DNA from 3 places in the Bacillus sp. DTU_2020_1000418_1_SI_GHA_SEK_038 genome. Region 2 is predicted to be linked to each of the others. Evidence: riboswitches for the same ligand, from Rfam matches in the RefSeq annotation. Region 2 holds a riboswitch; each other region holds the start of a gene.

Region 1 (11,788 bases), 2.2 Mb from region 2:
TCTATAGATGGGTCGTAAAACATTTATCCTACTTGCACTTCTTTTTGCATCTGACTCTCTACCATTTTAACGAATAGTTGAAGAAAACGAGTATCAGAAGTTAACTCTGGATGGAAAGCACAAGCAAGAACATTCCCTTCTCTTGCCGCAACAATTTTCTCATCATGTTTTGCTAAAACCTCTACATTTTCGCCCGCAATTTCAATATAAGGTGCACGAATAAAAACAGCCTTATAAGGATCGTCAATACCAGCTATATTAAGATCTGCTTCAAAGCTGGCAATTTGTCGGCCAAACGCATTTCTCTTTACAGTAATATCCATAATCTTCAGGTGGGATTTTTCTGAATCAACAAGTTCCTTAGCAACTAATACCATACCAGCGCAAGTTCCAAAAATGGGTTTTCCAGCCGTGTAGAATTCTATTAATGGATCGAAAAAATTGTAGCGGTCGATAAGATTTCGCATCGCTGTACTCTCACCGCCAGGGAGAATTAGTCCATTAATTTGTTCAAGCTGCTCTGGTTTCTTTACAACAACAGCCTTTAATCCCAAGGTTTCAATTTGTTTTACATGCTCGGCAACGGCACCCTGCAGCCCTAAAACCCCGATTGTTGTCATATTACCATCCACGCTCCTGCATTCTGTCTTCAAGAGACAGCTTGGAAATATCAATTCCTTTCATTGCAGCTCCTAGCTCTTTTGAAAGCTTCCCAATTAAATCGTAATCAGTGTAATAAGTTGTCGCTTGAACAATTGCACTTGCAAATTTCTCAGGATTTTCGGATTTAAAGATACCTGAACCAACAAACACTCCATCCGCACCAAGCTCCATCATTAATGCAGCATCAGCAGGAGTAGCGATACCACCAGCAGCAAAGTTAACAACTGGCAGCTTTCCTAGTTCTTTAATTTGCTTTAAAATTTCAAAAGGCGCACCTAGAACCTTTGCTTCTGTCATTAATTCATCATTGCTCATCACAGAAATTTTGCGAACCTGCGCATTTACTTTACGCATATGTCGAACCGCTTCCACAATATTACCTGTACCAGGCTCACCTTTAGTACGCAGCATTGCTGCGCCCTCGCCAATACGGCGTGCAGCTTCTCCAAGATCACGGCAGCCACAAACAAACGGTACAGTGAAATCACTCTTCAATAAATGGAACTCTTCGTCTGCAGGCGTTAATACTTCACTTTCGTCAATGTAGTCAACACCCATAGCCTCTAATACTCTTGCCTCCACAATATGACCAATACGAGCTTTAGCCATTACTGGGATTGATACTGCATTCATTACTTCTTCAACAATACGAGGGTCAGCCATTCTTGCAACCCCGCCGGCAGCGCGAATATCAGAAGGCACTCTTTCTAATGCCATTACAGCAACAGCACCTGCCGCTTCTGCTACTCTTGCTTGCTCTGCATTCACAACGTCCATAATAACGCCGCCTTTTTGCATTTGAGCCATGCCTCTTTTTACAGTTTCAGTTCCTAATAATTTTTCCATATTTCACACTCCATCTCATTTAACTATTGTATTTTACGAATCTATTGATTAGTATAAAAATTTATTGACCTTCTGGAAAGTGTCAGTTATATATGTTTTAATAGGGTCAGTTATAATTAGAAATGTTATTTGTCTCATTCCGTTTCATAAACTATTGAATTTTTTGAATCTATTGATTAGTATAAAGAGCAATTGACCGTATTGAAAGTGTCAGTTTTACAAAATATAACCAGTCCAGTATTAAGGAGGTTTTATAAAAATGGAAATGTTATCATGTCACTTAAATAGATCTAGTGAAATACCATTGTATGACCAATTATACCTATATATTAAAAAGGAAATAATAGAAGGACGCATACAATACGGAACAAAACTGCCATCAAAGCGGAAATTAGCTGATTTTTTAAAAATTAGTCAAAATACTGTGGAAACAGCCTATCAGCAATTGACCGCAGAAGGATATGTCGAGGCTTACCCGCGTAAAGGATATTTTGTCATGACACATGAAGACTTAGAATATATGCAAACAAACCATTCCTTACAGGAAAATACAAAAATAAGTCAGGAATATATAAAATACAATTTCCATCCAAGCATGATTGACACTGAAAATTTCCCATTTTCCGTATGGAGAAAATACGCAAAAAATACAATCACAAAAGAAAATCATTCTTTGCTGCTGCTTGGCGAGTTACAAGGGGAGATGGAATTGCGGCAAGAAATCGCTCACTATTTGTATCAAGCCAGAGGGGTACAATGTTCACCAGAACAAATAATTGTTGGGGCAGGTATCGAAATTTTATTGCAGCAGCTCTTTCTTCTATTTGATAAAAAAATGGTTTATGGTGTGGAGGATCCAGGTTACCATTTGATATTGCAAATTCTTAAGGGCTTTCCAAATGAAGTGCATACTCTTGAAATAGATGAGGAAGGAGTAAAAGTAGAACCTATTAATGATAAAAACATCAATATCGTTTATGTAGCTCCTTCCCACCACTTTCCATATGGAACTGTATTATCGGTAAACCGCCGAACTAAGCTGTTAAAGTGGGCTGCAGCTGAGAAAGATCGTTATATTATCGAAGATGACTATGATAGTGAATTTCGCTATAGCGGAAAATCAATTCCCTCCTTGCAAAGCATGGACATTCATGAAAAAGTGATTTATTTAGGTGCATTTTCAAAATCATTAATGCCATCAATCAGAATTAGTTATATGGTGCTGCCAAAACCTCTTTTACAGCAATATAAAGAGGAATTGCCGTTCTACCATTCATGTTCCGTCTCAAGAATTGACCAGCATATTCTAGCTCAGTTCTTGAAGGAGGGGGATTTTGAAAGACATTTAAATAGAATGAGAAAGATTTATCGTCGTAAACTCGAAAAAGTTGTTGAATTATTAAAACCATATCAAGATAAGCTCGCCATCATTGGTGAACACTCTGGCCTTCATATCGTTCTCGTTGTTAATAATGGCATGAGTGAGGGGGAACTTGTTCAAAAAGCAGCTGAGAATGCCATGAAGGTTTATCCATTATCCCATTACTCACTAGAAAAAAAACATGAGATTCCCGCGCAAATTGTTCTTGGTTTTGCTGGAATTCGTGAAAATGAATTAGAAGATGCTATCCAACTCCTATTAAGATGTTGGAAGTTTTAATTTATAAACTAAAAAAATAGCAGCAAGAACCATAGCTTTGGTCTTTGCTGCTATTTTTAGTTTGTTTTAAATCCAGCCCTTTTCCTCTGCGATGCTAATCGCCTCAATCCTATTTTTCACCTGAAGCTTACTAATGATTTCTGACCGAGTGTATCATACAAATCACGAGCAATTAAACGTAAGCTTAATATTCATTTTCAATTGCTTTGATACGGTTATAGAACTTTTCGTTTACCGGAGTCGAAATCCCATGCTTTCTCCCTAATGCTAAAACAGTTCCTGAGAAAAGTTCAACTTCACTGAAGCGCTTAGCCTCTAAATCCTGTGCCATCGATGGCTTTCCCTCTGGGCTTAATTTACTTAAGACGTCTAACCAATACTCGATATCCGCTTCAGTTAAATGGATTCCCTCCTTTTCAGATAGAACCATTACCTCTCTCATCGCAGCAATCATCGTCTCTCTTGCTTCTCCTAGTCTTTGAATTTCGCCATAATTGCCTTCATAGACCGCAACGGTTTGATTAACACCGACATTTAACATAAATTTACTCCACAAATGTTTATACATTTCAGGAATAATTTGATAAGGAAATTCCTTTCTATCAAAGAAGTCCGCAACCGCTCTGACCTTTTCAGTTGATTCTTCGTCTGAATATTGTTCACCAAAGCAAAGCATCCCCATATGATCATAAGTCAATTGGTTCCCTGCCTTAACGGCATCCATTCCCTGTGCCACACAGTATAGAACCTTATCGATTCCGTATGCATCACCAATAATCCCCTCGCTTGTTATGCCATTTAATGCAGATAGGATAATCGTATGTTCCCCTACATGATTTTTGCAGGCTTGGATTGCATCAGATAGTCCCTCATTTTTTACCGTAAAAATTAGCAGATCAGCTGGGTCTACCTGCTCTTCAGGTGTTACATATTGAAAATCGCAACGTTCATTATTGCAGTAAACCTGTTCCCTCTGATATTTATCTACTCGTCCTTTGTCAGCAATAATTCTTAGATTCTCTTTTGGCATTTTGTTAGACAGATAGTGACCAAACATGATCCCCAATGCCCCTAAGCCTATGATGGATACGGTTTTAATCTCTTTCACACCTATAATCTCCTTTATCTTTTTTCTTTACTGAATATTTTAACATAGGATGAGGAGCAAAATGGTGAATTAAACCTTTTTGAAGATAAACAAAAAGCGGTGCCATCTGGCCCGCCTTTATCGTTTGAAATTCCATTCATCTTGTTCATAGCGCTCTTTTGCAATTTTATTCACATATGCTAATTCATCCATGTTGAGCTCATATGGCTCCAATTCAATATCAAGCCCTTCAGCAAACCCTACCCGAAATGCTTCTTTTGCCTGCTCAAGCGTAATTCTTTCTTTACTAATTTCATTAATTGCGACGGCCTTATTTTTGAAAGCCTTTTGCATCCGTTCCTTCACCCGGTCACTTGGGTATTTAAACAGGCTAAAGAGCTTGTCTTCTTCAATATCGAGTAAAATTGAGCCATGCTGAAGAATAACGCCCTTCTGTCTAGTTTGTGCGCTTCCAGCTACCTTTCTTCCCTCTACAACAAGCTCATACCAGCTAGGAGCATCAAAACAAACGGCAGAACGAGGATTTTTCAAAGATTCCTTTTCCTCTTCCGTTCTCGGAACTGCAAAATATGCATCCATTCCTAGATGGAGAAATCCTTTAAGAATGCCTTCAGAAATAACTCTATAAGCTTCAGTAACTGTTTTCGGCATTTCCGGATGCTCTTCCGATACAATTACGCTATATGTAAGCTCATGCTCATGCAGGACGCCTCTTCCTCCAGTTGGCCGGCGGACGAATCCTAAGCCATGATGCTTAACAGCTTCCATATCAATTTCTCTATCAACCTTTTGAAAATAACCAATTGAAAGAGTTGCAGGATTCCATCCATAGAAGCGAATTGTCGGAGGAATTTTTCCTTCACTATGCCAATCAAGCAATGCTTCATCCAGTGCCATATTGAAAGATGGGGTACCAGCACCTGAATCAATAAAACGCCAAGTTTCTTTTGCCATTGCATTAACCTCTTTTTCTCATTTATGTATGCGATTTTAGTCTATCAAAAAAAAGCTAAAAATCAAAGCAGCATGATTTTTGCATGGAATTTGTCTGATTTCCTTTACTCGTCTTATAGAACACTTATATAATAGAGAAGGCAAGCTTTAGTGCGAAAGGAGAAAGACATTTTGGAAACACTATATTTCCTTCTAATCATGGCAGGCGGATTTCTTACGTATTCCCTAATAACATGGTTATACCAGAAGAGAATTGTCAAGACATTGACAGAAGAACAATTTCGCGAGGGCTACAGAAAAGCCCAGCTAATTGATGTCCGTGAACCAAATGAGTTTGAGAATGGACATATTCTAGGAGCTCGAAATATTCCGCTATCACAGATGAAAATGCGCTTGAAGGAGCTTAGACCTGACAAGCCTGTCTACTTATATTGCCAAAGCGGCATGAGAAGCGGCAGAGCTGCCCAGTTTCTTCATCGTAAAGGCTATAAAGACCTATCACATCTTCAAGGCGGATTTAAAAAATGGTCTGGTAAAATTAAGACAAAATAATACGAAAAGCTGTAGTCAGTGCCAAAAGACCTCTGCACATTTTCTATGCAGAGGTCTTTTATATATATATTATTGTTTTTGATAGCGAAGCACTGGCTTACGAGCAGCCATTGTTTCATCAAGACGGCCAATGACCGTGCTATGAGGTGCTTCTTGAACGATTTCTGGATTCTCCTCTGCTTCTTTTGCAATTTGAATCATTGCATCACAGAAGGCATCGAGAGTTTCTTTAGATTCAGTTTCAGTCGGCTCTATCATGATACATTCTTCCACATTTAATGGGAAGTAAATAGTAGGAGGATGGTAGCCGAAATCTAACAGACGCTTCGCAATGTCAAGTGTACGAACGCCAAGTTTCTTTTGACGCTTTCCGCTTAATACGAACTCATGTTTGCAATGTCTATCAAATGGAAGGTCATAAGAGCCTTGAAGTCTTCTCATCATATAGTTTGCATTTAATACTGCATATTCAGTTACTGCCTTTAAGCCATCTGGACCCATTGAACGGATATACGTGTAGGCACGGACATTAATTCCGAAGTTTCCGTAATAAGGCTTCACACGTCCAATAGACTGAGGACGGTCATAATCTAATACAAATTGATCGCCTTGTTTAACTAAAACTGGCTTTGGAAGATAAGGAATTAAGTCTGCTTTAACGCCTACAGGGCCTGAACCAGGACCGCCACCGCCGTGTGGACCAGTGAATGTCTTATGCAGGTTAAGGTGAACTAAGTCAAATCCCATATCTCCTGGGCGTGCTTTAGACATAACAGCGTTTAGGTTAGCTCCGTCATAGTAAAGCTTTCCGCCTGCACCGTGAACAATTTCTGCCATTTCAAGAATATTTTCTTCAAACAGCCCTAATGTATTTGGATTAGTAAGCATAAGTGCAGCAGTATCTTCGCCTACTACTCGTCTTAAATCCTCCAAGTCTACTAGTCCATCTTCATTCGATTTAACAGTAATTGTTTCAAAGCCGGCAACCGCAGCGGAAGCAGGGTTTGTACCATGTGCTGAGTCAGGAACAATTACTTTCGTACGTTTAAAATCACCATTTGCTTCATGGAACGCACGGACCATCATTAAAGCTGTCCATTCTCCATGAGCGCCAGCTGCTGGCTGAAGTGTAACTTGATCCATACCCGTAATTTCAATTAAATGCTCTTGAAGATCATACATTAACTCTAAAGCACCTTGAACAGAACTTTCATCCTGAAGCGGATGCAAATGAGCAAATCCAGCATAACGTGCCACATTTTCATTGATTTTCGGATTGTATTTCATTGTACAAGAACCAAGCGGGTAAAAACCAGAGTCAACCCCGTGGTTACGATTAGAAAGTGCAGTATAGTGACGCATAATATCTAATTCAGATACTTCTGGCAGCTCTGGTTCTTCTTCTCTTAGAAAGCCCGCTGGAACCAGTTCATTAATATCAGTTTCCGGAACATCCATTTCCGGGAGACTATAACCGATGCGGCCAGGTGTGCTTAATTCGAAAATGAGTGCTTGATCATCCTTATGCATGGTACTCCCCCATTTCTTTAACAAAAGTATCAATTTCTTCTTTCGTTCTTAATTCAGTAACAGCAACTAACATATGGTTCTTTAAGTCAGAGTAATCACGGCCTAAATCATATCCGCCAATAATACTTTTTTCTAGAAGTTTTTGATTTACTTCTTTTACAGGTGTATTTAATTTAATGATAAATTCATTAAAGGACGGGCCTTCAAATACTACTTCAAAGCCATTTTCTTTAAATGCTTTTTTAGCATAATTGGCTTTCTGAATATTAGCTATAGCCATTTCCTTAACGCCTTGCTTTCCTAATGCCGTCATTGCTACTGATGCAGCAAGAGCATTTAACGCTTGGTTTGAACAAATATTAGAAGTCGCTTTTTCACGGCGGATATGTTGTTCACGCGCTTGAAGCGTTAGTACAAAACCGCGGCGCCCTTGTTCATCTACTGTTTGTCCAACAAGACGTCCAGGAACTTTTCTCATTAATTTATTCGTAACAGCGAAGTAACCGCAGTGAGGACCGCCAAATGCTGTCGGAATTCCGAAAACTTGCGCATCTCCAGCAACAATATCAGCACCGAATTTTCCTGGAGGTGTTAGTGCTCCAAGTGCTAGCGGGTTGCTTGATACGACAAATAATGATTTTTGTGCGTGAATAATTTCTTCAAGCTCTTTCATTGGCTCAATTCTTCCAAAGAAGTTTGGATATTGAACGATTACCCCAGCAATATCATCATTGATCATTTCTTTCAATGCATCGACATCAGTTACACCATCTTTATGTGGGACCTCAACAACTTCAATGTTTTGGCCTTTTGCATACATTTTTACAACTTCTTTTGATTCTGGATGTACTGCGCTCGAAATTAATAATTTATTACGGCGAGTTTGAGCAGCACTTAGCGTTCCAGCTTCAGCAAGAGCAGTTCCTCCATCATACATAGAAGAGTTTGCCACATCCATACCTGTTAATTCGCAAATCATTGTTTGGAATTCAAAGATTGCCTGAAGCTCTCCTTGAGAGATTTCTGGCTGGTATGGTGTATAAGCTGTATAGAATTCAGAACGTGAAAGTACATGATCAACAATTACAGGCATGTAATGATCATAAACACCTGCTCCAATAAAAGCGGTATTGCTCTTAAGATCAGCATTCTTTTGTGCCATTAACGAAAGCTCTTTCATTAATGCTGTTTCAGTTGCTGCAGGTTTAATGTTATATTCACCTTTAAATCTTACTCGTTCAGGAATATCACTGAATAATTCATCGATTGAGTTCACACCGATTGTAGCAAGCATTTCTTTTTTATCTGACTCTGTCATCGGTAAATAGCGATGTTTCATTATTATGTCTCCTCTCCTGTTATTTCCCTTTTTTATAGAAAGGCGTCGCTGCCACAACTGCTTTTAGGCGCTTCCCGCGAATCTCTACTTCAACTTCTGTTCCAATTGCCGTATTTTCGGTATTTAATAAGGCCAAGCCGATATTTTTCTTTAAAGTTGGAGATTGTGTACCTGTTGTTACTTCTCCAATTTGCTCTTCACCTTTGAATACCGGATAGCCATGACGCGGAATTCCACGATCAATCATTTCAATTCCAGCTAATTTTCTTGTTAAACCCTCTTCTTTTTGTTTTAAAAGAACTTCTTTACCAATAAAATCAGCTTCTTTATTCACTTTTACGGCAAAACCGATTCCCGCTTCAAGTGGAGAAATTTCCGGAGAAATTTCTTGGCCGTATAGTACAAGGTTGGCTTCAAAGCGCAATGTATCACGGGCACCTAATCCGCAAGGGATTACCCCTTCTTCTTTTCCGGCTTCTAAAATATCCTTCCAAATAGCTACAACATCATTGGCATCGCAATAAATTTCGAAGCCGTCTTCTCCTGTATAACCCGTTCTGGAAACAAGAGCTTTTTTGCCATTTATATCGACTTGATCTTGAAATTTAAAAAAACCGATATCTGATAAATTTGTTTCAGCAGTCAGCTTTTGAAGAACAGACTCCGCTAACGGACCTTGAATAGCAACCTGAGCCGTCTTGTCGGAAAGGTTCTCGATTGTCACATCTCCTTCAAGATGGTCTGTGAGCCATTGATAGTCTTTTTCAATATTAGAAGCATTTACAACTAGCAAATAATGATCATCTGCAAATTTATAGACAAGTAAATCATCAACAGTCCCGCCATTTTCGTAACACATGGCTGTGTACTGGGCACCAAAAGTTTTTAGTTTTGAGATGTCATTTGTCATCATTTTTTGAAGATAGTTTAGGCTGTCTGGGCCTTTTACTTCTATTTCACCCATATGGGATACGTCAAACAACCCAGCTTTTGTACGAACTGCCTCATGCTCCTCTTTAATGCTAGAGAACTGAACAGGCAGATCCCAGCCGCCAAAGTCAATTGTCTTCGCACCATAGTCTTTGTAAACATCGAATAATGGTGTACGTTTTAACTGTGACATTCACTTGTCCCCCTTTTTATCCTTTTTAAAAGTTTAGAAATTCGCCAATTTAATGCGGTAAGCGCCTAGACACAGAAGCTAGACATATTACAGACACTAAAAAAGGGCAGAAATCCCCCTTAAAATAGAGAAGATCCCTGTCCTTGCACCTGAAAGTTTACCGATAACCGGCTTTCCCCTTTGGTGGCTTCCCTAATTAAGAAGCACTCTCCAGAGCTACGTCAAACAAGGGTTCTTTTGCCTGAGAGATTCACAACTGAAATTGCTTGCTCCTTCGGCGCTACAAAATGTAGTCTCTCCCCTTATCATCATCCGTATTTATAAAATTTTCCAAATTGGTCATACTAAACGCAAATACGTTCCTTAAAAACATACTTTTTAGCCTTGAATCCAATTTGAAACCTTTTTCCTTTAATAAAATCACTCGTTAAACTAAGTGGTTGTGGCAAATTTCAAAACTTTCAAAGCTATTATTATCCTACCATTAGAAACCTATTTGAGCAATGGTTAATATTTTTCTCATATAAAAGAAATGCGGAAAGCGCCTCGATGGTCCAAATGTCCACTATAACTGAGGCAGGCGCTAAAGCTAGACAGCTTTCAAAGGAGAAGTTTTATGACAGTAAATATTGAATTTGATTCTTCATGGCAGGAGGACTTTTTAACAAGAATCGTGCAGGACGGACCATGGGGGAACTGGGAACTTTATAAACTAGCGATAGAGGTTGAAAATCATACAACGATCCCTGAATTTGAGGGTCTGCAGGCCCCTAAGCATCTTTCAGGTCTTACTCCATTGCCTCACCAGCTGGAGGTGGCAAAGCAAGTAGTAGAAAATATGAATGGAAAAGCCATTCTTGCAGATGAAGTGGGTTTAGGAAAAACAATAGAAGCAGGATTAATATTAAAAGAATACATGATACGCGGCTTAGTCAAAAAAGTATTAATTCTTGTACCGGCCTCTCTTGTAACTCAATGGGCCATTGAACTAAACACCAAGTTTTTCATTCCAGCTGTTACCCAGAGGAAAAGCTATGTTTGGGAGCAGTGTGATGTGGTTGTATCATCTATTGATACGGCTAAACGGAATCCTCATAGAGATATTATTAATAAGCAAGATTATGACTTAATCATTATAGATGAAGCACATAAGCTCAAAAATAATAAAACCAAGAACTATGAGTTTGTACAAAATTTAAAAAAGAAGTTTTGCTTGCTTTTAACAGCTACACCTATTCAGAATCGCATCAGTGAAATTTTTAATCTTGTTTCGCTATTAAAGCCCGGCCATTTAGGAAATGAATCTGCTTTTTATCGAAAATACAGTAAGGATGCTCGTGACCTAGATGATGACAAGCATTTAAAGGAATTAGTGAATAAAGTAATGATTCGCAATCGGCGTGCTGATACAGGCATCGAGTGGACAAAACGAGTTGTTGAAACGATTCCTATTGAATTTTCAAAAGAAGAAAGAGATCTTTATGAAGCAGTCACTAACTTGCGGCGAGATGGCAATTGGATCAGCTCTAGCCAATTTTCCGTGATGACCCTTCAGCGCGAGGCGTGCAGCAGCCGTGAAGCTGTTTATTATACATTAAAAAACATGCTAGAAAGACAAGAAGAACCAACTATCGCCTATCAAAAGCAAATTCAATATTTAGTTGAAAAGGTTGAAGCCGTACAAAAAAACTCTAAAGCGGAGAAAGCACTTGAATTAATTCAGCAAATTAACGATAAAGTTATTATTTTCACAGAATATCGGGCAACACAAATGTATCTTCAATGGTTTCTCAAGCAATATGGCATCACTTCAGTACCCTTTCGAGGAGGGTTTAAAAGAGGCAAGAAAGACTGGATGCGTGAACTTTTTCAAAAAAACGCTCAGGTGCTGATTGCAACAGAAGCAGGCGGTGAAGGGATTAATCTTCAGTTTTGTAATCACATCATTAATTTTGACTTGCCATGGAACCCAATGAGGCTCGAACAAAGAATTGGGCGTATTCACCGTCTTGG
Region 2 (6,980 bases):
AGTCAAAAGGAAGCAGCTATGCTTCCTTTTTTAATTCGCTTGAATTAATACAACGCACATATCATCGTCTGCGTTGACTTGTTGTGTTTTCGTTAAAATAAAATCAATTGGTTCTTTGTTTTTGGCATCATGCCAATAGGATGAGGCGATTTTCTTAATAAGTTCATAGCCATCGGTTTCATAACGATCAATGGTTTCTTCTACACCGTCCGTACATAATAGTAATTGAATAGAATCTGTATATGTAATAATTGACTTTTTGATATCAATTTCTTCAAAGAATCCAACAGCACACGTATTGCTGGATAGCTCAATCAGCTCAGTTTGGCTGACTAGGGCAAATCCAGTTGGATGACCAGCATTTACGTACTCCAGCGTTTTCTCCTTCGTATCAAGCACAAGATAAATCGCCGTGAAATAATAAGGAATTTGCTGGTTTCGATGGTTTAAAGAATTCATCCAGCGGTTAAGCTCCTTCATAACATACTCAGGATCGGCATAGGTTGTAATTGAATCCCTTAAAACAGATGAGATAAACATGCAAACAAGTGAAGCTGATATCCCGTGGCCCATCATATCAAGCTGAATGGCGGCATAACGGTGTTCATTTATTCTATGCCAATAGTACATATCACCTGCTAATTTAAACGCAGGTAAATAGGAAGCCTTTAATAGAAGGTTCTCCTTATAAACAGGCTCGCTCAGCAGGCTGGTCTGGACTTGCATCGATAATTCTAACTCATTTCGAATCTTTTCTTCTTGCTCAACATGCCAGTCCTTCTCGTATTTCAGCCTTAGTGCCACTCGAATTCTTGCTAGAAGCTCTGTTTTATTAATCGGTTTCGTCACATAGTCAATGCCTCCAGCATCAAGTGCCTCAACAACTTTATTGGAATCTTCAAGAGCCGTTACAAATATAACAGGAATATCCTTTAAATGTGGGTATTGCTGAAGTTTTTTACATGCTTCAATTCCGTCCATTTCAGGCATCATAATATCCATCAGTATAATGTCTGCCTGTTTTCCAATTTCTACTGGCTGATCCTTTAGGAGATAAGTGAATAATTCCTGTGCTGAAGTTAAAGATAAGTAATCATCATAGCCTGCACGTTTTAAAATGTTTTCAATAACAAACAAGTTCGCCTGGTTGTCGTCCACAATAAGAATCCCCATATAGTCTGCTCCCTTATTTCTTACATATTTACTTTTATTATATTTTAAAAATGGGTAAAGTTGTTAGAGATAAACACTATAAATGGAAAAAGCATCGGAAGTGTCTAGAATGGAAAAAATAAATAATAGGCTATTAGACCTATTTTGTCCATTACTAGTATACAAATGTCCTTATAGAAAGGAAAAACTCTTGATTATTTTCTGAATAGGAGTAAAATTAGGGATATATTTTTTCAGTAAGGGGTTGTAAAAATGAAAGTCGTAAAGTTTGGCGGATCTTCTTTAGCATCCGGAAAACAACTAGAAAAGGTCTTCCAGATTGTTGTTTCTGATCCCGCAAGGAAGGTAGTTGTCGTATCTGCACCAGGAAAGAGATTTTCAGAGGATGAAAAGGTAACAGATCTCTTAATTGAATGTGCAGAGCTCAGTTTGCAAAATAAAGATCCAAAGAAAAAACTCGATGCTGTTATTGAAAGATATGCTCTAATTGCAGAAGAATTAGAATTATCCGAGGAAATTATTCATACCATTCAACAGGATTTGCTTGAACGATTAAATTCAGACAAAAGCAACCCTGAAAGATTCATGGATTTACTGAAGGCGAGCGGAGAGGACAACAATGCTAAGCTGGTTGCAGCTTATTTCCGTAAACAGGGTGTGGAGGCTACTTATGTAAGCCCTAAGGAAGCAGGGCTTTTAGTAAGTGCAGAACCAGGTCATGCACAAGTTCTGCCAGAGGCCTATGATCGTTTGTTTGAGCTGCGTGAGCGCCCAGGCCTCGTTATTTTTCCAGGGTTTTTTGGTTATAGCAAGGAAGGCGAGATTTTTACTTTTTCAAGGAGTGGATCAGATATCACGGGCTCCATCCTCGCTAACGGAATCAAAGCAGACTTGTACGAAAACTTTACGGATGTGGATGCTGTTTATTCAGTCAATCCTTTTATCGTGGATAGACCAAAGGAAATTAAGGAATTAACCTATCGAGAAATGCGGGAGCTTTCCTATGCCGGATTCAGTGTTTTACATGATGAGGCACTTGTTCCGGCATTCCGGGCTGGGATACCGGTACATATAAAGAATACGAATAACCCATCGGCACCAGGCACTCGAATTGTTTATGAGCGGGACAACACAAATGGCCCGGTTATTGGGATTGCAAGTGACGAAGGCTTCTGCAGCATCTATGTAAGTAAGTATCTAATGAACAGAGAAATTGGATTTGGCCGAAAGCTGTTGGAGATATTAGAAAGCTATGGTCTTTCCTATGAGCATACACCGTCAGGAATTGATGATATTTCTATTATTTTAAGAGAAAATCAATTCACCCCTGGCATGGAAGAAGCGATCATTGATCGAATTAGGACAGAGTTAGAAGCTGATGAAGTCGTGATTGAGCACAGTCTTGCGCTTATCATGGTTGTAGGAGAGGGAATGCGACACAATATTGGTACTACAGCAAGAGCATCCAAAGCTTTGGCAAAAGCGGGGGTTAATATCGAAATGATTAACCAAGGCTCTTCTGAGGTGAGCATGATGTTTGGCGTGAAGGAAGTCGATGAGAAGCGAGCGGTTCGGGCGATTTATGACGAGTTTTTTGCTCCTGTTACGGTTTAAGGCTTTAAGGGCTTAAAAAAAGAGTTGGCGCACAAGTTTTCGCCAACTCTCATTTTTATATTGATTTTTCGAAATTTACGCGTTTATTTAATGCATACATAAGAGGCATTCCAACTGCCATCACGATGAATTCACCAATAGCGGTTGTGAGCCATGTAAACATAAATGGCAAGCCAAAGGCAAGATGGAGCTCAAGGGCAATTAGGAACATAGTGAAGGTGAACACGAGCGTGTTTACAATCATGCGTGCCCATATGTTTTTAATAAATCGGCAGCAAGCAATTGTGATTAATAATGAAATCAGTGTTTGCCCGACTCCGAAAATGAGATCGTACGCGACCATTGGTGAAAATAATAAATTCGTTAAAAATACACCTAATACCATTCCGAAAATATATTTCTTGTTAAAAACGACTAGGTGATTAAACATTTCGGATACACGAAACTGGATATTAGTGAATCCAAAAGGCTGGATAAGCATAGAAACAGCAATATATAAAGCTGCTAAAATGCCATTTCCGACAAGCGTTTTTACATTCATATTCAATTCTCTCCTTAGTTTTTTATCGTGGGATGGTTACGAACCACGCGGGCGCTACCCAAAGATAATATTCTAATAGGCAAATCATATGCTGTCAAACCGCAATTATTGTAAATTTTTTTTGTGTTTTTCAAACCGGAATGAACACTTTGTGAACCTTTTCCCAAAAAACATTAAGATACTGTTAAAATGCTTGACATTACAGTGCTAAAGTATTATTCTAAATTTATAGAAAATTCCATATAGGCGGATGACGGTTGTGGGAGAGAGCATTACGACAAGCCACCGAAGGAGCAAGTTCCAAAAAGACCCTTGGAACCAATCTCTCAGGTAGAGGAACCACAACGGGACGCATCTCTGGAGAGCTCGTAAAAATGAGTACGACACCCAAGGGGACCCCATTATTGATTTGGGCATAAACTCTCAGGTAAAAGGACAGAGAAGGGTAAACAATCTTACCCTTTTTCTGTCCTTTTTTGCGTGGATAAATTTGGGGATTGATTGTTAAAATGTTCACAATATATCCAAAGGAGAGAATGATTTGACCAAAGAATATGATGTAGTCATTATTGGCGGAGGTACAGGCGGATACGTTGCGGCCATTCGTGCTTCACAATTAGGTTTAACAGCTGCGGTTGTTGAAAAAGGGAAGCTTGGAGGGACGTGCCTACATGCTGGCTGTATTCCTAGTAAAGCATTACTTCGAAGTGCGGAGGTTTATGCAACGACAAAAAATGCAGCAGCATTTGGTGTTATAGCTCCCGAAGTGGGACTTGATTTTTCCAAGGTACAGGCAAGGAAAGCAGAAATTACGGATCGCCTGTTTAAAGGTGTACAGCACCTAATGAAAAAAGGGAAAATTGATGTTTATGAAGGAAAAGGCAGAATCTTAGAGTCTAGAAATATATTAGTAGATTTGAATAATGGGGAAGAGGAAGTAACTCTTGTTCCTAAAAATATAGTCATTGCGACTGGATCACGGCCACGGACACTTCCAGGTCTAGAAGCCGATGGGAAGTATGTCATGACATCGGATGAAGCATTGCAAATGGAAGAACTGCCAAAGTCGATTATTATTGTTGGCGGCGGTGTCATTGGAATTGAATGGGCTTCGATGCTCGTTGATTTCGGATTAGAAGTAACAGTGATTGAATATGCTGATCGAATTATTCCGACAGAGGATGCAGATATTTCTAAGGAAGTACAGCGCTTAATGAAGAAAAAAGGCGTTAAGATTGTAACAGGTGCAAAGGTACTGCCTCAATCTCTTGAAAAAGGTGATGGGGTGACAATTAAGGCAGAGCATCGTGGAGAAGAGAAAACGTTTTCTGCAGACAAACTTCTCGTTTCTGTAGGCCGTCTTCCTAATATCGAGTCGATAAGTCTTGAAAATACGACCATTAATGTTGAGCGCGGGTTTATCGTTACAAATGAATACTACCAAACAAATGAGTCAAATATTTACGCAATTGGGGACGTAATTGGGGGCTTGCAGCTTGCACATGTAGCGTCACATGAAGGAATCATTGCGATTGAACATATTGCAGGTAAAAACCCAGCACCACTTGATCCGACATTGGTATCAAAATGTATATACAGCAGCCCTGAGGTTGCGAGTGTAGGGCTTACAGAGGAAGAGGCAAAGCTTCAAGGTTACGAGGTACAAACAGGGAAATTCTCATTCCGTGCAATCGGAAAAGCCCTTGTTTTCGGTGAATCAGATGGATTTGTGAAGCTTGTTGTGGAACAAGGTTCGAATAAGCTGCTAGGTGCCCATATGGTCGGCCCACACGTAACAGATATGATTACGGAGGCAGGACTAGCCCGTGTTCTAGAAGCGACATCGATGGATATCGCTAGAACGATTCATCCCCATCCAACATTAGCAGAAGCAATCGGTGAAGCTGCATTAGCCGTAGATGGAAGAGCCATTCACGCATAATTTTGGAATTGAGGTGTATCAATGACAACAAGAGAAAAAGGAAATAGAGGCGTTTTACTAATTTCTTGTCCGGAAAAGCCGGGGATTATTTCAATCGTTTCCAACTTTTTATTGGAGCATCAAGCGAATATTGTTCACTTTGATCAGCATACAACCGACCCGCTGGCTGGCAGATTCTTTATGCGAATTGAGTTTGATTTACAAAACTCTGACACTTCTATTGAAGGGCTTAAGCAGGATCTTCTTGAAATAGCACAAAATCACTCAATGGAATGGCAGCTTAGCAGCTCAAAGAAAAGAAAGAGAATGGCCATTTTTGTATCAAAAATGGATCATTGCCTCCTCGAGCTAATTTGGCGCTGGAAGTCTAAGGAATTGCCGGTGGATATACCTTTAGTGATTAGCAATCATGCTCACTTAGCTGATGAGGTCGAAAGTTATGGGCTTCCTTTTTATCACATTCCGTTAACTCATGAAACGAAGGAAGAAGCTGAACAGAAGGCGTTGGAACTATTGGATGGGAAAGTAGACTTTATTGTGCTAGCACGATATATGCAAATACTTTCTCCGAATTTTATAGCGAAATATCCGAACCAGATTATTAACATCCATCATTCATTCCTTCCAGCCTTTGTTGGCGCGAACCCGTATGTACGCGCTTTTAACAGGGGAGTGAAATTGATCGGCGCAACCGCCCACTATGTCACAAATGATTTAGATGAAGGGCCAATTATTCAGCAGGATGTTCTGAGAGTAAACCACCGCTACTCGGCAGAGGATTTAAAAATAGCTGGACGGCATGTGGAAAGAACCGTTCTCGCTGAGGCAGTTTCTTGGCATGTAGAGGACCGCGTCCTGGTTCATGGGAATAAAACGATCGTGTTTGAGTAAGAGCTTTTGGGGTTATGTATATAAATGGGAATACATTCTATTAACCATACAACATGAATAAAGGGAGATATTACAATGAGCAGAAAAAGAGTAACATTATCAAATTTAATCAGAAAAAACAGAGAAGAGCTTCTTAGAGACAGAGATCAGCTTGAAGAAATCGAAAAGCGTATTGACGAAAAGCATATCATCACGAAAAAGAAAACTAGCCGTTATGGATTACAATATAATTAGGTTGTAAAATCATTGACAGTGACATTTATTTCAATTATGATTAAAGTATCAATTAAATAGTTTCTCCTAAAGGGGAGTAGCTTTAACGGCAAAGTCGTCACTTCGGAGATCTAATCTCCCGGCATTGTCGGCAACTTATTATCGTTGTTAGCAAGACCTTTACCTATTCGGGGTAAAGGTCTTTATTTGTTTATTAAACCTTTACCGCTTGCTGGTAAAGGTTTTTTGTTTGCAAAAAAGGCATTACCAGCAGATTAAGATGCAGATAACATTAATCAAAAAATGGAGGAATAACAATGGAATTATCGATTTTATTAGAATATGGCTGGGTATTGCTGCTATTGATTGGGATAGAAGGACTTTTGGCAGCTGACAATGCATTAGTGCTAGCTATTATGGTTAGACATCTTCCTGAACAGGAAAGAAGAAAGGCATTATTTTATGGGCTGGCAGGGGCCTTTGTATTCCGATTTGGTTCTCTATTTGCCATTTCATTTCTTGTTGATATCTGGCAGGTTCAAGCAGTTGGTGCACTTTATTTATTATTTATTGCTTTAAATCATATATTTAGAAAGCTTATCGTAA
Region 3 (11,788 bases), 860 kb from region 2:
CGATGAACACAATGTTCGCCGTACTTTAACGCCTATTCGGGCACTGCGGGACGGCGGCGTGAACATGTGTATTGCAACTAATAATATTCGTAATCCATTCACACCCTATGGAACAGGTGACTTGATTCAAACAGCCATGCTTGCCATTCCGACAGCTCATTTAGGCGGTGCATCGGATCTTCCTACTGTTTTGCCTATGATTACGACCAATCCGGCCAAGGCTATGGGTTTAGATGACTATGGAATAGAAGTTGGAAAAACAGCCAATTTAATATTACTTGATACCGAGTCTGTTACAAATGCAATTATAGATATCCCAACAAGGCTGTATGTGATTAAGAGTGGAAAAGTAACAGTTGAAACAACGAAAACAGTAACCATTCATCGATGAAAATTGATTACAGATAGGTTACTTTGCAATCATGGAAAAAAAGTGACCGCTATTGAACTGCACCCCAATTGTTAGACACAGAAACTAACAACTGGAGGTGCAGTTTTTTTATTGGCTTTGTTTATGAATTTAGTTTCGTTCAAACCGCCTTATGCATACCTGCTCTCTACGTTATTCGTCCCGAATAAAACCCGTTCGCATGCATGCATAAGGCTGGTAATCATTATTAATCGCTAATATAGAAACTGACCGCAATAATTAGAAAATATCATTGAGCTCAGTATCGGAATAGATAGATATTAGAACAACTGCTTTTCCATCTCCAATATTTTTCACAAAATGTGGGCAGCTGGCATTCCAACTGAAGGAATCTCCCTCTTCTGCGATGATTGAGTCCTCACCCTGCTCAGCAAGAACTTTTCCCTCCAGTACTAAATGACTTTCCTCCCCTTCATGGGCATTTGCTTCCCCCATCGAAGCTCCCGGAGGAAATTCCACCAGCATCATTCTTAGACCGCCATTGGATGTCACATGCTCTATTTTCAGATTGTTATAAGTAGAATACGTTCTTTCATTTTTCCTTACTACTCTCATATGCTGCTGTTTTTCTAGTAATAAGTAAGGTAAAGGTACCCCAAGAAAGCCTGCAATGGTTTGCAAAGTACTTATGGATGGAGATGTATTATTATTTTCCACATTGCTTATAAATCCTTTAGATAATCCGGTGCCCTCACACATTTGGGCTATGGTAATTTTTTTTCTATTACGTATGGCACGTATCTTTGATCCAATTTCCAAATGAACCACCCTCTAATGTTTCCTAATAAAAAACATAATTCTATCTTAGCAAAAAAATAATTGACAATCTACTATAGAGGTTGTTATCCTATGAATAATTAATATTCATATAGGAATACAAAAACTTGTTTAGTTTTATTTTTTTATCTATATGTATTCTTATATGAATCTAATATATCTATTTAGAAACAAAAGCAATTAACATCAATTTGTTGATTAGGGCTGAGCAATAGAGGGAAGCTACTAGAAATATAAAAATAAATAGAATGGATGATGAGAGTTGAATTCACCGATGGTTTATGAGCTTCATCGACCGAAAGAGATTGCTCCTAATAAAACTTATCCTGCCCTTTTTGTGATGCATGGAATTGGAAGCAACGAGCAAAACATGCTGTCATTGGTAAAGGGGTTAGAAGAAGAGTATTTTATTTTTAGTCTTCGGGGTCATTTGGAGCATCCGCCCGGATTTGCTTTCTTTACGATTCAAGGCTATGGAAGACCGCATAGAGAGGTATTTGATCAAGCGATTAGTAAAGTGACAAGTTTTATTGATTATGCAGCCGATCAGTATCCTTTAGACTCAAGCCAGCTTTACTTAATGGGCTTTAGCCAGGGAGCAATTCTTTCGATGACACTCGGTTTGACATTAGGGGAGAGAATCAAGGGGATTATTGCCTTAAGCGGATACATTCCCGGATTCGTCAAAGAGGATTATAACGTAAAACCAGTGCATCATATGTCCCTATTTATTTCTCATGGGGAAATGGATCAAATACTGCCATATGAGTGGGGAGTCGCAAATAAAGAGTATTTTCAAGCATTAGGTGCAAGTGTCACGTTTAAAACGTATCAAGAAGGACATACCGTATCTTTGCAAAACTTTCAGGATTACATGAAGTGGCTGCAGGATTCATTAAAGAAATGACAGATTACACACAATGGAGATGATTTTTTATGCTTCCGTCATATTTTATTGCTCATGGAGCGCCATTAATAGCCATTGAGACAAATGAATATACGCAGTTTTTAAATGATTTAGGCAGCACATGGCCAAGGCCAAAGGCGATTATTTTATTTTCAGCTCATTGGGAGTCAAGTGCTCAACAAGTGAGCAATGTCGATCAATATAGTACAATCTATGATTTTGGCGGATTTTCTGAAGAATTGTTTCGCATTCAATATCCGGCAAAGGGAGATCAGGAGATTGCGAAGGAAATTCAAGAGTTATTTGAGAAACAGGGGATCTCTTATGAAGTTGATGCCAATCGCGGTTTAGATCATGGAGCATGGGTAGTTCTGAGATTACTGTACCCAAATGCCGACATTCCTGTCATCTCGATGTCAGTTAATCCGTCGCTTTCACCAGAGGAACAGTATAAGATTGGGAAATCCTTAGTGGAGTTAAGGAAGAAGGATGTTTTAATCATCGGCAGTGGGGGAACGGTTCATAATCTAAGAGCGCTGAATTGGGCAGATAATGGAGAAGTGGATGATTGGGCATTAAATTTTGAAGAGTGGCTGGCAAGTCATTTAAAAAATTGGGACCTAGCATCACTTTACAAGTATCAGTCATTAGCACCTGCCGCTAGTTTAGCAGTTCCGCCTTATGGCAATGAGCATTTTGTGCCGATCTTCTACGCAATGGGTGCGGCAGATGATCAGCAAACAGCAAAACTATTACATCGCAGCTACCGATATGGAAATCTTAGTCATAGTGTTTGGCAATTTGGCTGAGACATATTTACGAAAAAAGTCAGAATGAAGCGATAGATAAATTGAAAAAATGGAGGAAATAAAATGACAAATAAAATTGAAGCAAGTACGTTGATGTTACGAGTAATCTTAGGGATTAGTTTCTTTATACACGGGTTAGTCAAATTCCAGGGAGGCATTGAAAATATTGTTGGATGGTTTGATAGTATTGGCTTACCAGGGGCGCTCGCTTATGCAGTAGCATTCATAGAGTTGGTCGGCGGAATCGCATTAGTCATCGGGTTAGGCACTAAAATCGTGTCCATTTTATTATCACTATTAATGGTTGGTGCGATCTTCAAAGTGAAGCTAGCTGTTGGTTTTTTAGGCAATGGCCAAATGGCAGGTTATGAATTAGATTTAGCTTTCTTAGCGATGGCTGTATTCCTTGCAATCAACGGCAGTAAAATGTTTGCACTTGATCAATTAATGTTTAATAGGTCAAAAAATAATAGTCAAAATAGCAAAGCCGCTTAATAATGGATGGGCATTACTTCAAATGGAGGTAATGCCGTCTTTTTTAATAGAAGGAGGAAGCAAGATGCCGATTATTCAAATTACCCTGCTCGAGGGAAGAGAACCAGAAGCAGTTGAACAATGCATTCGCGATGTCGCCCGTACGGTTCATGAATCACTTGGTGCCCCTTTATCGACCATTCGTGTTTACGTAAACGAAGTTCCTAAAAATTATTATGCAGTCGGAGACCAATTAAAAAGCGAGATGTAGAATTGGGATAGGAGGATTCTTTTGATAAATTACAAACAGCTTGCTGAAATGCTAGTAAAAGCAGAAGAAAACAATTATGCAGTTCCCTGTATTACTTCTCAAATTCCTGAGTTTAATTTATCTATGGGCTATCTTGTTCAAGACGAGCTAATCCAAATAAAGAAGAATCAGGGAAGTAATTTTTTTGCTTATAAAATGGGCATAACCAGTGAAGCAAAGATGAAGCAAATGAATATAGACCAGCCGATCTATGGGGCTGTGTTTGACTATATGAGAGTACATGAAAAAGGGGAAATCTTCATAGAGGAATTTATTCATCCGAAAGTGGAGGCGGAAATTGCCTTTATACTTGCTGAGGATATTGAAGGACCGGCAGTTACAGGCGAGGAAGTGATGGCAAAAACGAAGGGAATTCTGCCTGCTTTTGAGATCATAGATAGCCGGTATGAAAATTTTAAGTTTAAGCTGCCAGATGTAGTTGCAGATAATACATCAGCCTCTAGGGTTGTTATTGGAAATGACTTTTTCGATCCTAAACAATTCGATCTTGAAAAGATTGGGGTAACACTATCTATAAATGGGGAAATAAAAGCTAGCGGGACAAGTGCGGATGTGTTAGGCAATCCGGCCAACTCTGTTGCGATGTTAGCCAATATGCTATTTTGCCAAGGAAAGGGCAAAATCCCGAAAGGCTCTATCATCTTCACTGGAGGAATCACAGAGGCGATCTTGTTAACGAAAGGCGATCATTTGACTTCAAAATTTGAGGGAATGGGTGAAATATCACTTTATATTCGTTAATCATGATACAGGGAGAGCTTAAAAAAATTGATGCATTAATAATGAAAAAAACTAGATGCTGTAAACTGCTTGGCATCTAGTTTAAATTTAATTAGTCTTATTTTGTATAGTTATCAAAATACCCTTGGATAAAGACAATCGGTGTTCCCTTATCCCCGCTGCCTGAAGTTAGATCAGATAGTGAGCCAATCAGGTCAGACAATTTTCTTGGGGTCGTTCCTTGAGATTCCATTGATCCTACAAGGTCAGATTCTTTGTTATTAATGAATTCGGAGATTGCCTTTTTAAGCTCTTCCCCTTTTAAATCAGCAAAGTTGTTATCAGCAAGATACTTTAGCTTTACTTCATTAGGAGTTCCATCAAGACCGGATGTGTATGCAGGTGAAACAACTGGATCCGCAAGCTCCCAAATCTTACCAACAGGATCTTTGAAAGCACCATCTCCGTATACCATCACTTCAACAACTTTTCCTGTCTTGTCTTTGAGCATTTGCTGGATTTTATCAACGACTGGCTGGCAATTACGTGGGAAAAGCTTCACGCTGTCTTCTGTTGCCTTATTGGATCCAAGAAGACCATACTCTTCATTGAATCCAGCTCCATTAATAGATTCCGCCAAAATATTATCAAGGCTGTAGATTTTTTCTCCGCCATTCGCTTTTAAGATTCTCTTCGTTCTAAATCTTGTATGGATATCACAAGTCAGAACATTTTTTGTGTATTCTAAAATCGTTTTCGGGTTATTAGAGAAGATGACTTCACATTCAACTCCGTATTCTTCCACTAACGATTTATAGTAATCAATATAATCAACACCAGTAAAAGTATGCTTATTATAGCCAAAAAGGTCACGGAATTGGTTCTCGGTTAAAACATCTGTCCATGGATTAACGCCCTTTTCATCAAGTAAATCAATATCAACTAAGTGATTGCCTACTTCATCAGACGGATAGCTAAGCATTAATACAACTTTCTTTGCCGCCCCTTTTGCAATCCCGCGAAGACATATAGCAAAGCGATTACGGCTTAAAATCGGGAAGATGACTCCAACAGTTTCGTTACCAAATTTTGAACTTACATCCTGTGCAATATGATCGATTGTCGCATAATTCCCTTGAGCGCGGGCAACGATCGACTCTGTAATCGTCACGATATCTTTATCTTGAATGTTAAAGCCTTCAACCTCCGCAGCCTTTAGCACACTATCAACAACAATTTCTTCAATATTGTCTCCTTGATTAATGATCGGGCAACGAAGGCCTCTAACAACAGTTCCAACTACTCTTTCCAATATAATCGCTCCTTATAACTGTTAGGCTTAATTTCCATATTATCCTCTTGTACTATACACCTCTTTAGTGATATAAGTAAAATTAATATATCTAATAGTGGATATAAGGGGTGGTTATATGGTAAGTAAATTAGATTTCTATAAGGTTTTTTGTACAGTTGGAAAGTGCAAAAGTTTTTCTAAGGCGGCGAGAGAGCTTTTCATGACACAGCCTGCAGTTAGTCAATCCATCATGCAATTAGAAAAAGAATTGGATACACGCCTTTTCAATCGAACTCCTAAAGGGGTAACTTTCACTGTTGAGGGCAAAATTTTATTTGAATATATTCATTCAGCCATTAATTTAATAGATGTGGGAGAGGAAAAAATACTTGAATTTAAGAATTTAACTACGGGAGAATTAAAGATTGGTGTTGGGGACACGATCTCCAGATATTTTTTACTTCCGTACTTAGAGGCTTTTCACAGTAATTATCCCAATATTAAATTTAAGATTGTGAATGGTACGACATTAGAAATTTGCTCTTTGCTAAAATCGGGAGAGGTCGATGTAGCTGTTTGTAATTTTCCGATTGATGATCCTGCGCTAGAGTTAAGGCCATGCCTTGAAGTCCACGATATCTTTGTTTGCGGAGAAAAATATAAGGGTCTATTATCTGAAGCTGTCAGTATTCAGAAACTAGTCAAGTTGCCTTTAATTTTTCTAGATAAATCAAATTCCAGAAACTATGTTGAGGATTATTTGCTTTCCAAAGGGATACAAATATCGCCTGAATTCGAATTAGGTTCACATGAACTACTTTTGGAATTTGCAAAAATAAATTTAGGGATTGCCTGTGTGACGAAAGAATTTTCTCTGGAATATTTAAATAAAGGGCTATTGTTTGAGGTTCAGCTTACTGAGGAAATACCAAAACGGGATATAGGTGTCTGCTTTCTAAAAAGTGTTCCACTATCGCCAGCCTCCACTAAATTTGTGGGGATTTTGGAAAAAAATCAGAGCAAAGGGCGTTAGCGTGAAATTAATGGTTGAAGGATTCTGTAAAATCTGATATCCTGTAATCAATTTCAAAGGCTATGTGTAACTGGCGAAAACGGATAACCGTGGGGGAGCACATAGTATCGATTAGCCGTTCGCCTGGGCAGAGGTAAGGGAAACTAATCCCTTACCTCTTTGTGTATATTCAGGGGGGATGGCTCAGGAAAAAATAGTTGATAATGTCTTTAATTTCGATTATTGTAGATGTACGGATTTTTCGAAAAATTATTAATAATTAAATATGAAGAAGGCTATGATTGTTATGGGTTGCACTATAACAGGAGCAGCTTCTGGAGAGACTGCAGGTTGACTGCAGCGCCGAAGGGTTCAAAATCTCAGGCAAAAGGACAGAAGAATAACAAATGAATCGTGCTATTTGTTATTTTTGACGTCGGATGAGATTGGAGAACACCAGTCTCTTTTTTTTTCCCCATTTTGTTAATAGATTAAAAGTATATTAAAAAAAGAGGAGATATGAAGATGAGCACAACGATGTTAAACAAAGTGAAAACGATCAAGACGTTGAATAATATTGCAGAAAGCGGATTAAAGGTATTTAAAAATGATCATGATCATTACACAATCGATAATGACAGTGTAAATCCAGATGGAATTGTCGTTCGCAGCTTTAACATGCATGAAGTGGAGTTGGGTAATCAATTAAAGGCTATTGCAAGAGCAGGAGCGGGCGTGAATAACATTCCTGTTGATAAGTGCACGGAGCAAGGGATTGTTGTATTTAATACACCAGGTGCTAATGCCAACGCGGTGAAAGAATTGGTACTGACCTCATTAATGGCTGCATCTCGTAATCTTTTTGCCGGTGTGAGCTGGGTTAAGACGTTAGCAGGAGAAGGTGAACAAATTCCAAAGCTTGTGGAAGCGGGCAAGAAGCAATTTGTTGGGAAGGAAATTAAGGGGAAAACTCTAGGCGTCATTGGGTTGGGAGCGATCGGCGCCCTTGTGGCGAATGATGCGATTGAGTTAGACATGGATGTCATTGGGTTTGACCCATTTATCTCTGTTGATATTGCCTGGAAGTTATCCCGCAAAGTCCAGCGGGCGATGACTATTGAACAACTTTTTGCAGAATCTGATTATATTACCGTCCATGTTCCATTAACGGAAGATACAAGAGAAATGTTCAACGAAGCGACCTTTAGCTTAATGAAGGACGATGTTTATATTTTGAACTTTTCTCGAGGTGAATTAGTGAATGAAAAGGATATGGCAGCTGCCCTTGAAAGCGGAAAAGTAGGAAAGTACATGACAGATTTCCCAAATGAAAATGTAATGAAAATGAAAAACGTGATTCCTACCCCTCACCTTGGTGCTTCAACAGTAGAGTCAGAGGAGAATTGTGCGATTATGGCAGCGCGCCAGCTAAAGGAGTTCCTAGAGACAGGGAATGTTAAAAACTCTGTGAATTTCCCAAATGCTACCCTTCCTTATACCGGAAAACAGCGTGTAACGGCATTCCACAAAAACATTCCAAACATGGTCGGAAAGATTACATCTGCTATATCAAACTATCACTTAAACATCGCTGACATGGTCAATAGAAGCCGTGGCGATTTTGCTTATACGATTATTGATATTGATAATAAAGTAGATAATGAAGTTATTATGAGTCTGGAAGATATCATTAACCAAATCGATGGAATTGTGACCGTTCGAATGATTCCATAAGCTAATAGACTAGCCCTCTTAATGCGGGGGTTGGTCTTTTTTTGCCAGAAAGGGTTCATGAATCTCGTTTATGCTGGTTAAGTTGGAAATCAGCAGCCATGAATGGTTCATGAGGCTTGTTTTAGTAGTTTAAGATGGAAAACAGTAGTCATGAAAAGGTTCATGGTATTTAAGGCCGGTGATAATAACATACTAAGAACAGCATTTATGAAGTTTAGTGGAAACTTTACTAATTATCCAATATACTTGTAGGCGATGAAACCAAAGAGTATTTAGAATAATAATGAAGGGGGAAATGGCTAGTGTCGAATTTGCCAAATTGTCCAAAATGTAATTCAGAATATACATACGAAGATGGAAGTCTGTTTATTTGTCCGGAATGTGCTTATGAATGGAACCTAGAATCTGAGGCCCAAAATGAAGACGTCAAGGTTTATAAAGATGCGAATGGAAACATCTTAAACGATGGGGATACAGTTACAGTCATTAAAGACCTTAAAGTGAAAGGAAGTTCATCCGTCATCAAAGTTGGAACAAAGGTTAAAGGGATCCGTCTCGTGGATGGCGATCATGATATTGATTGCAAAATTGATGGCTTTGGTGCTATGAAATTAAAGTCCGAATTTGTTAAAAAAGTATAAAAATATTTTAATCTAGGCTGAGTAATAAAGGGCGGGGAAAATACACTCCTGCCCTCTTACTAAATAAAAATCTATTCTATCTTAACCTTAATTTTATCTACTGCATTGTATCCATAGCCTTTTCTAGGACTAAACCCTAAAAAACGCCCCAGAATTCTGGGACGTTTTTTTAGTATCCATATTTCAGGAAAGTGATAGCGTAACAATAGTCTGTTTATTTAAATAAATTAATACTTGTTATAATAATCGGCATGGCGAATACATCAATCAGGAATGCACCTACGATCGGAACGATGAGGAATGCTTTCCTGGAAGGACCGAATTGTGCCGTAATCGCTGACATATTGGCCATCGCATTTGGAGTGGCGCCTAGTCCGTGACCAGTGAAGCCTCCAACCATAACGGCCGCATCATAGTTTTTGCCTAACAATTTAAATAAAACGAAAATGCTGAAAAGCACGATAAAGATGACTTGTACAAAGACGATGATGAGCATTGGCAATGCTAAATCCGCCACTTCCCATAGCTTAATGCTCATGAGCGCCATGGAAAGGAAAATCCCTAACGTCACATCCCCAATTAAATTGATGCTCTTCATGTCAATCGCATCTTTTTTAATGCTATCAATGATGTTTCTGACGATAACGGCTAAGAACATTGCACCTACATAGCTTGGCAGCACAAAGCCCGTTGCCTTTGAAAAAAGCTCGCCTAAGTAAGAGCCTGCAGCCATACACAATGTAATAATCAGAATTTGGGTCATGAATTTTTGTGAATTCATGCTATCTGTATCTCCCATTTCTTTTGCAGCTGCCACTTCATCCATTTCATCCGACTCAGTAGGCTTTAATTTATACTTAGTCACTAAATATTTAACAGTAGGACCGCCGACTAATCCTCCGGCAATAAGACCGAATGTTGCTGCAGCAAGCCCGATTGATAGAGCTGAGTTGACTCCTAGTTCTTCCAGGGTTCCGCCAAATGCTGTTGCTGCCCCATGGCCGCCTTCCATGGAAACAGCCCCAACCATAATGCCAAGCAGCGGTTCTAAACCAAGTACATTAGCAAGAGAAATCCCAATAAAATTCTGAGCCAAGGCTAGAAAGCCGCAGGCAATCCAGTAAATTACAAGGAGTTTCCCCCCAAGCTTTACTAGTTTGAAGCTTGCGCCTAAACCAACCGTTGTGAAAAATGTTAGCATGAAAAGGCTTTGCAGTGAGGTATCTAAGGTAATCGTAAGAATTCCTGTTTGTTTTAAAACGGTTACAAGAATTGCAAATAATAATCCGCCAACAACTGGTGCTGGAATACAGAATCGTTTTAAAAATGGAAGTTTATTAAGCAGCATTCCGCCTATCATTAACAAAGCTACGGCAAGAAAGACAGTTGTGATTTGATTGAGTTCCAAATTCATATGTTACCCCCTAAGATGCCTATTTTATATTAAAGTTCATGATGGCTTCATTGACTAACTGGGCAGCTAGTGCAACGGTTTTATTGTTTTCATCAACGGCTGGATTTACTTCGGAAATATCGAATGAAAGGATTTTATCATTTGAAATGATATGGCGAATCAATGAACGGACAATCTTTGGCTCAAGACCAAAAGGCGAAGGTGCACTAACTCCAGGAGCATAGGATGAATCAATCACATCGGTACATAAAGTAAGAATGACATGATCATGTTCTTTAATAAAACTCTCAATTTTCTGTTTAACAGGATCCATATTAGAAAGAGATAAATCCTCTTCTAGCAAATACCGAACGTTATACTTGTCCGCCGTATCAAAAAGGGACAAAGTGTTTCCATATTTTTGTATCCCTAAGCATAGATAACTGCTTTGAGCATCGTTATCTAAAATTTGCTTAAACATCGTACCAGATGATGTTTGCTCATCATACGGCCTCATATCAAAGTGGGCGTCTATATTAATGATGCCAAGCTTTGCGTTTTTGCCGATAAATTGTCTAGCTCCGAGATAATGGCCATAAAAGGTTTCATGACCGCCGCCGAGAATGATGGGGCTTACATTTTTGTTTAATAGGCTTGTAATGGCATGGCCTAATTCAGCTTGAGCCTCTTCCATTTGGTCGCCTATGCAAGAAACGTTACCAGCATCCAGCAGCCCTGTCTCTTTAGATAGATGCCACGGCAGCTTACCAAGAGCTTCCCTTATTTTATCAGGAGCTTCTGCTGCACCTAAACGTCCTTTATTGCGTTTTACCCCAGCCTCACACTTAAATCCAATAATGCCAAAAGTTTTTTGGTTTACAGAAGATGAAGGGATTCCAGACAAATTAACTACTTGATGATATCGAAAGCTTAAGGAGTCTGTGTGGCTATCAATTCTTCCAAACCAATGCTCTTTGGACGGTTCTGTGTACATAGGTTCTCCTCCTTTTTAAAAAAATTCTGAGTTATACGTGTAATCCTATTATAAAGGTGCTAATATATAAAAAACCAATACTGAAATATTATAATTGCATAGCTTTAAGCTATAAATCAAATAGGAGGTTTTATGGATATTCGTCAGCTTCGTTACTTTGTTACCGTCGTTCAGGAAAAAAACTATTCTAAAGCTGCCAGCATTCTTCATATTTCCCAGCCTTCTTTAAGTAACGCCATTAGAAAGCTGGAAACGGCAGTTGGTTTTCAGCT

Evidence for each region. Region 2 has a riboswitch for glycine ahead of lpdA (dihydrolipoyl dehydrogenase). Riboswitches for the same ligand answer to the same signal wherever they lie in the genome.
Region 1: linked by a shared signal. The riboswitch ahead of gcvT (glycine cleavage system aminomethyltransferase GcvT) and the one ahead of lpdA (dihydrolipoyl dehydrogenase) in region 2 are both predicted to bind glycine.
Region 3: linked by a shared signal. The riboswitch ahead of RRV45_RS21415 (phosphoglycerate dehydrogenase) and the one ahead of lpdA (dihydrolipoyl dehydrogenase) in region 2 are both predicted to bind glycine.

What each region holds. Positions count from the first base shown of each region.
Region 1 is NZ_CP135435.1:3,001,189-3,012,976, forward strand. Features, by position in the region: gene pdxT (pyridoxal 5'-phosphate synthase glutaminase subunit PdxT) at 24-620, opposite strand; gene pdxS (pyridoxal 5'-phosphate synthase lyase subunit PdxS) at 622-1,509, opposite strand; gene RRV45_RS14925 (MocR-like pyridoxine biosynthesis transcription factor PdxR) at 1,769-3,169, shown strand; partial or broken gene RRV45_RS14930 (DNA-binding response regulator) at 3,236-3,313, opposite strand; gene RRV45_RS14935 (ketopantoate reductase family protein) at 3,354-4,277, opposite strand; gene RRV45_RS14940 (lipoate--protein ligase family protein) at 4,395-5,231, opposite strand; gene RRV45_RS14945 (rhodanese-like domain-containing protein) at 5,403-5,783, shown strand; gene gcvPB (aminomethyl-transferring glycine dehydrogenase subunit GcvPB) at 5,853-7,313, opposite strand; gene gcvPA (aminomethyl-transferring glycine dehydrogenase subunit GcvPA) at 7,306-8,652, opposite strand; gene gcvT (glycine cleavage system aminomethyltransferase GcvT) at 8,672-9,775, opposite strand; glycine riboswitch at 9,995-10,087, opposite strand; gene RRV45_RS14965 (DEAD/DEAH box helicase) at 10,392-11,788, shown strand, end outside.
Region 2 is NZ_CP135435.1:731,677-738,656, forward strand. Features, by position in the region: gene RRV45_RS03705 (PP2C family protein-serine/threonine phosphatase) at 31-1,173, opposite strand; gene RRV45_RS03710 (aspartate kinase) at 1,426-2,787, shown strand; gene RRV45_RS03715 (QueT transporter family protein) at 2,843-3,328, opposite strand; PreQ1 riboswitch class I at 3,337-3,381, opposite strand; glycine riboswitch at 3,579-3,680, shown strand; gene lpdA (dihydrolipoyl dehydrogenase) at 3,870-5,270, shown strand; gene purU (formyltetrahydrofolate deformylase) at 5,292-6,161, shown strand; gene RRV45_RS03730 (FbpB family small basic protein) at 6,237-6,395, shown strand; gene RRV45_RS03735 (TerC family protein) at 6,692-6,980, shown strand, end outside.
Region 3 is NZ_CP135435.1:4,334,783-4,346,570, reverse strand. Features, by position in the region: gene RRV45_RS21460 (amidohydrolase family protein) at 1-391, shown strand, start outside; gene RRV45_RS21455 (helix-turn-helix domain-containing protein) at 650-1,189, opposite strand; gene RRV45_RS21450 (alpha/beta hydrolase) at 1,470-2,114, shown strand; gene RRV45_RS21445 (DODA-type extradiol aromatic ring-opening family dioxygenase) at 2,144-2,923, shown strand; gene RRV45_RS21440 (DoxX family protein) at 2,987-3,418, shown strand; gene RRV45_RS21435 (2-hydroxymuconate tautomerase) at 3,483-3,668, shown strand; gene RRV45_RS21430 (2-keto-4-pentenoate hydratase) at 3,690-4,469, shown strand; gene RRV45_RS21425 (coenzyme F420-0:L-glutamate ligase) at 4,567-5,760, opposite strand; gene RRV45_RS21420 (LysR family transcriptional regulator) at 5,879-6,775, shown strand; ZMP/ZTP riboswitch at 6,832-6,911, shown strand; glycine riboswitch at 7,080-7,160, shown strand; gene RRV45_RS21415 (phosphoglycerate dehydrogenase) at 7,280-8,488, shown strand; gene RRV45_RS21410 (zinc ribbon domain-containing protein YjdM) at 8,791-9,129, shown strand; gene gltS (sodium/glutamate symporter) at 9,344-10,543, opposite strand; gene hutG (formimidoylglutamase) at 10,563-11,516, opposite strand; gene RRV45_RS21395 (LysR family transcriptional regulator) at 11,649-11,788, shown strand, end outside.